DNA from 2 places in the Bacillus sp. M13(2017) genome. Region 1 is predicted to be linked to the other one. Evidence: riboswitches for the same ligand, from Rfam matches in the RefSeq annotation. Region 1 holds a riboswitch; the other holds the start of a gene.
The links. A riboswitch is a leader RNA that binds a small molecule or an ion and turns the genes downstream of it on or off. The one in region 1 is predicted to bind cyclic di-GMP.

Region 1 (3,432 bases):
GAAAATTCACACCTTTTTCATCCCTTATTAACGGGCAGATTCGTTCAATTCATAATCAAAGGGGGATCCCCCTTTGATTAGAATTGATCTTTCTTCTTATTCACTTTTAAACTCACCAATTAGCTCTTGTAATTCCTGAGAAAGCCAACTTAAAGAAGTCGCTAATTCTGCAATATCTTGTACTGATATTTCTTGCTCTTTCATGCTTTCTTCAACATTACTACTGCTGTTGGCATAAGTATTTGCAATATGCGATAATTCATTTACAACTTGAACAATATTTTGGCTATTTTGTAAAATGTCACTCGAATTACCAGAAACAGCTTTTACTTGATCTGTAACAGATTGCGCTGATTTTGAAATTTTTTCAAAGAAATCTCCACTACTTTGAACAAGTGAAATTCCAGTTTCTACTTCTTTTGAACCTTTTTGCATGGAAACTACAGCATCTTCTGTCTCAGCTTGTGTTTCACCAATTAATTTCGCTATATCTTTTGCAGACGCTTCAGTTTGTTCTGCTAATTTTCGTACTTCATCAGCAACAACCGCAAACCCTCTTCCAGCTGCTCCAGCACGTGAAGCCTCAATAGAAGCATTTAAAGCTAATAGATTTGTTTGATTTGAAATACCTGTAATTACAGTTACGATATCACTAATTTCTTTTGACCTTGTTTCTAACGAATAAATGATGGAAGATAAATCTTGTACTGCATTTTGGATTAAACTCATTTGATTAATAATTTGTCCAATCACTTCATTACCTTCAATTGAATGTTGCTCCATACCTTCAGAAGCAACTGCAACTTGTTTTGCAGCCCCAGTTATCTCTTCTACCTTATCTTCCATTCCATGTACAATTCCTAAACATTGTTGTACTGACGTTTTTTGAGACTGTGCCCCTACTCTTAAACCTTCAATAGAACTTGCAATCTCTTGAACTGCCATGCTATTTTCCTCTGTACTCGCTGACAACTCTTGCGAAGAAGAAGAAACTTGCTCAGCAGTTTGCCTTACTTTATCTATAATCCCTTTAAATTTTTCAATCGTGTTATTGAAATAAACATTAATAATTCCAATATCATCTGGTCTTTCTTTTAATTTAATACTTAAGTCTCCTTCACCAATTTTACGTAACCCTTCTCGTAAATCTTTTAATGGAGCTAGCGAGTGACGCACGATAAAGAATTGAGTAATAGTCGCAATTGCTAATGAAATAATGATAAAGAGTAAGCCCTGTATCATAAACTTCTCTTTTGTAATAGGAACAATGGAAGCATCTAGGTCAGCCGCAATAATTGCAACAATATTGTTTTCTCCATCCGTAATTGGTTCTAATATTGTCACCCACGAACCTATTTCATCTTCATATACTTCTGTCATTTGTGCCTTTTTCGTATCAATCACTTTATCGTATGCCTTCATCCAATGAGCGGGTTGTTCATAATAATCTCCCGTCTTTATAGGGAATGCATTTGTTAACTCTGTAGTCAAACCAACGAGTTTTAATTCTCGCTTTTCATTCGGCTTTGCTCCTGTAACATACGTTTGTCCAACACTTTTCAATTCTTTTGAAACTTCATCTAATTTCTCTGTTAACTTTTCTTTTTTCACTTTTTCGGCTGTAGGATCTTTCGCCATGTCTCTAACTAACTCTAAATCCAATTTTTTTAATACTATTTCTCCTGTTTCAATAGACTGCCTTTCAAATAAAGACATCATACTATTTTGAAACATGTTGAAACTTAACGCACCCATACTTCCAACAAGCGTCAAAATAACTAGTACGGTTAATAAGACGTTCTTTTGAAGGAACGATAACTTATGCCAATATTTTTTCATTAATATCCACCTTCCTTAACTAACATAAACAAAAAAACAAAATATATGAATATTTTGTTTAAAAATGTTTCTCAATATGTTCGAGAATAAAAAAAAGCCAATGTAAAAGCATTGGCAAAGACCAACCCTATCCGTCCGGTAACTGGCTAGCATAGCCTTTCGACCTTAGCTCCTGTAGTTTTGCGTCCTCATGTTTCCATCAGTTTGCCTTTCTCGCTGAACGAGTTGAACGATATGGGAGTTCTATGAGAATTAATTTATTCTCTTTCAAAGATTACAACATATAAATCAAAATGTCTACTTATTTAGAGATATAAATACAAATTTTTAACGCATTGTTTTTTCAAAATAATTTCAAAAAGTACGTGAATGTTACTTTTTTTGTGTTATATAATAAAAAATGTATTAATAACAAGGATTTCTTCGGGTATTTATTTAATTTTCATTCAAATTAAACTATTCGAATATATCTTAACTAATGAATTTCGGAGGTAGTTTATCATGTTTTGGCTACAATTTCTTACCTTGTTACTCTGTATTTTTATTGGTGCACGCCTAGGCGGAGTTGGTTTAGGAGTAATGGGTGGAGTTGGTATGGCAATACTCGTTTTTGTCTTCCACTTACAACCTACCGCGCCTCCTATCGATGTAATGCTTATGATTTTGGCAGTAATTACAGCTGCTGGTGCTTTGCAAGCTGCTGGAGGAATGGACTATCTTGTTCATCTAGCTGAAAAAGCATTACGAAAAAATCCAAAGCGTATTACTTTTTTTGCTCCAATTGTTACTTATTTATTCACACTATGTGCAGGTACTGGTCACGTTGCCTATTCTGTACTTCCTGTTATTGCAGAAGTCTCTCGTGAATCAGGGATTAGACCGGAACGCCCAATGTCGATTGCCGTAATCGCTTCTCAACAAGCAATTACAGCTAGTCCAATTTCAGCTGCCACAGTTGCTCTTTTAGCAATGTTAGCTGACTATAAAATCACTTTATTAGATATTTTAAAAGTGAGTATTCCTTCTACTTTCATTGCTTGTATGTTAGCAGCATTTGTTGCTAGTAAGATGGGAAAAGAATTAAATGAAGACCCTGAATACTTAAAACGATTAAACGAAGGAATGATTCCTAAACTTGAAGAGAAAAAAGAATTTGTAGGTGTAAAGGGCGCCAAATTATCAGTTATCCTTTTCCTTGTAGGAACCTTCCTTGTTGTACTTCTTGGTTCATTTGAAGCACTTCGTCCAGGATGGATAGTTGATGGGAAGTTAGCTCGTCTTTCCATGCCGAACACAATTGAGATGGTTATGTTAACTATCGCGGCCCTTATTATTATTTTCTGTAAACCAAATGTAGAAAGCATTGTATCTGGTAACGTCTTTAAAGCAGGAGCAACAGCAGTTGTTGCTATTTTCGGTATCGCTTGGATGGGAGATACTTTCTTTAACGGAAACTTAAATATGATTCAAGGATCCATTCAGCATTTAGTAACAAGTGCACCATGGCTATTTGCTATCGCATTATTCATTCTATCTATTTTACTGTACAGCCAAGCAGCAACAGTTCGTGCCTTAATGCCACTTGGACTATCT
Region 2 (3,432 bases), on a different contig from region 1:
TGGGCAGCCCGCCCCCGCCTAACTCCTTTGTTCTAGCTGAATTTTGAGGTGGGAGTTTTACTGCCCGTTAATGCGGGGTAAAACATTAGAAGAAGAACCACCAGGTACATATGAAATTTGTAATATATGTTATTGGGAAGATGATCCGGTTCAATTTGAAAATCATGACTATGAAGGTGGGGCAAATGAAGTCTCGTTAAGGCAAGCACAGAAAAATTTTATTGCATATGGTGCTTGCGAGGAATGTTTTATTGGATCAGTTAGAAAACCGACTAGTGAAGGATGCTAGTTGGCAGCGAATTTGTTAAGTAAAATGTTATTACTCAATTCAATGGGGGTAATAACATTTTTTATTTAGTGCTGAAAGAATTACTGCCGTCTTAAAGTAATAAGAAGGACTAAATCGGTAAATTTTATTAATGGATATATTTTCAATAAATACAAAAGTATAGATGTATAGTCAACTTTGTGTATTTAATGTTATCATATTGAATGATATGGAAATTTTTAATAGAATAAGTAACTAAAAATTCAAAGGTAATGCAGCTTTTGTTGTATAAAGAAAATACTTAGTAGTAATCAACAATATTAAAAATAAGATTCGTATTTATATAAATTTAGTAGAAATGGGGTTTTAAAAAGGAATGAGTATAAGCATAACGCGGCAAAAGATTTTAGCAGCTGCTTCTCAAATTGTACAATGTAAAGGGGTTGCTAAATTAACCTTAGAAGCAGTGGCAAAAGAGGCGGGTTTAAGTAAAGGTGGATTATTGTATCACTTTTCAAATAAAGAAGCTTTAATAGAAGGTATGATAGTCAGAGGGGTAGAGGATTATGAAGGGGCCATTTACAATAAAGTAGCGGAAGACTCAGAGAGGAAAGGGAGATGGGTTCGCTCTTTTGTAGAGGAAAGATTAAGTAATGAGAGAAGAACAGAAGAGTTGTCTAGCAGTATGATGGCAGCACTCATGTTAAAACCTGAATTACTTGAGCCGTTACAACAATCATTTCAGCAACTGCAAAAGAATATAGAAAATGATGAGATAGATTCAGTGTGTGCAACAATTATTAGATTAGCAGCAGATGGATTATGGTATTCGGAATATTTAGGGGTTGGAAGACTAAGGCCAGAGTTAAGAGAAAAAGTGATTCAAGCTCTTATTAGTAATTCATATAAATAGAATATACGAACTATATAATTTTAAAATAATTCACCATTGCTTCTTTAATGTAGTGGTGAATTGTTTTTTTTATTAGAAAAATAGAACAATTTTATAGAGTATTGAATTATAACCGTCCAGACGGTATAGTAATATTTGGTTTAAGAGGAAAATGAAACAAAAAAAGAATAAAAGATATTTTTAGCACACTATTCGAAAGGATAGGCCGCAAAGCTTAGAGTCTACGGTAATACATATTGGTTACTAAGATCGTCTGGTTGCACATTTTTGATGCAACCGGACGATCTTTTTTTGTTATATAAATATAAAAATTTAGGAGGGAACTATGCAAATGAAAAGTACTAAAAGGCACATTTCAATGGTTTCATTAGTTTTTCTAGTATTATTTTCAGTGCTGAATGTATGGGCTCCAGTTATTCAAGCTGCTGTGATGAAAAGTCCAGTGGACGAAATTAATATTTCCCGTACTGATGGCACGACATCTGAACCGTATCAAGCCTCAGATGGAATGAAAGTAGAAGTGAAGTGGTCAGCTAAAGAAAAAATAAAAAGTGGAGATCAGTTCACAATTGATATGCCAAAAGAGTTTCGAAAAGACCTTATGAATATGAGTTTTCCCTTAAAAGATGCTGAAGGAAAAACAGTTGGTACATGTGAGATGAAAAAGGGTTTATTAACATGTACTATGGGTGATTACGTAGAAGGAAAGAATAACATTAAAGGTTCTTTATTCGTAGAATTCTACTTTGGTCTAGAAGCATATGATGGTGTTAAAGAAATTCCATTAGAATTTAACGTTGATGGTCAAATCGTCAATAAAGAAGTAAGTGTAAATAATACGACAGAGAGACCGAAGCCACAGCCCAATACGGAAAATTTATTGAAATGGGGTTCTTATAATCAAGAAGATCCTTCAATTGCTGATTGGCTTGTATATGTAAATGCAACTGGAACAGAAATGCAAGATCTTAAATTAACAGATACATTAGGACCTGGGCATGAGTTAATTACAGACAGCGTAGTATTAGAAGAGGCTGTATTTGAAGATGGTTATGCACCAACAAATATTAAGCCAGCAGATTTATCTAACATTAAAATTAATGCAACAAAGACTGGATTTACAATTGAATTTCCAGACAGTTCAAAAGGCTATATTTTAAGATATAAAACAAAGGTTACAAATCCTGCTGCAAAGCCTCATAAAAATACTGTGAAATTAGAAGGTAAAAATATTGTAACTGAAGAAAAAGTAGGACAAGTATTTGTAAGTGGTGGGGGAGGATCCGGTTCAGGTGACGATAATCCACCTAGTATTGAAAAAAATATAGTTGATGAGAATGGCAAGCTTGTAGAGAATGAGCAGCTAACACAAATGGATCAAGTTATTCAATACCAAGTTGGTACACATATACCAAAAGATCCTCTTAAATACACATCAATGGTAATTAGTGATGATTTAGAAGATGTTTTAGAAGTATTAGAGGCAAAAGTGTATGATCAAAATGGCCAAGATATTACATCTAAAGGAACGTTAAATATAGATAAACAAAGAAGTGAAGTAACATTTACGTTTGGTGAGAATTTTGACTATAAGTCATATGAAGACCAGATAATTAATCTCAGTATCAAGGCGAAAATTAAAAATGATGCAGACTTATCTTCTTACGTAGATAAGAAGATTCCTAATAAAGCGGAATTACATTTTGATGATAAAACATTAACATCAAAAGAAGTAACTATTACGCCGCCTGAAGCTCCAAAAGATGGTACAGTATCGATTCATAAAATAGATTCTGAGAATCCGAACAAAGGGTTAAAAGGTGCCGAATTTGAAGTTCGAAATAGTGCAAATGAAGTTGTTGCAAAACTAAAAACGGACGAAAAAGGTTTTTCAGTACCTCAAACTTTAGCTCCTGGGACGTATAAAGTTTATGAAACAGTAGCACCAGAAGGATATCAAAAATTAACAAGCCCAGTAGAGGTTACACTTCAAGCTGGAGAAACAAAAACAATTGAAATTAAAAATACTATGCAAAAGGGTCAAATTGAAGTAAAGAAAATTGATTCGGAAAATGGTGAAAAACCATTAGCAAATGCAGAGTTTGATATAGTAAAAGACGGTGTAGTAGTCGAACATATTGTTACAGATAAAGATGGTAAGGCAACTTCTAAACCGTTAGCACTAGGAAAATATATTTTAAAAGAAACGAAAGCGCCTGAAGGCTACCAATTAAAAGAAATAGAGTTCGAA

Region 2: linked by a shared signal. The riboswitch ahead of CGQ22_RS22660 (SpaA isopeptide-forming pilin-related protein) and the one ahead of CGQ22_RS19920 (methyl-accepting chemotaxis protein) in region 1 are both predicted to bind cyclic di-GMP.

Annotation. Positions count from the first base shown of each region.
Region 1 is NZ_KZ268508.1:107,972-111,403, reverse strand. Features, by position in the region: gene CGQ22_RS19920 (methyl-accepting chemotaxis protein) at 97-1,839, opposite strand; cyclic di-GMP riboswitch class I at 1,974-2,058, opposite strand; gene CGQ22_RS19915 (anaerobic C4-dicarboxylate transporter family protein) at 2,341-3,432, shown strand, end outside.
Region 2 is NZ_KZ268511.1:77,672-81,103, forward strand. Features, by position in the region: partial or broken gene CGQ22_RS22650 (CPCC family cysteine-rich protein) at 71-308, shown strand; gene CGQ22_RS22655 (TetR/AcrR family transcriptional regulator) at 645-1,181, shown strand; cyclic di-GMP riboswitch class I at 1,354-1,446, shown strand; gene CGQ22_RS22660 (SpaA isopeptide-forming pilin-related protein) at 1,507-3,432, shown strand, end outside.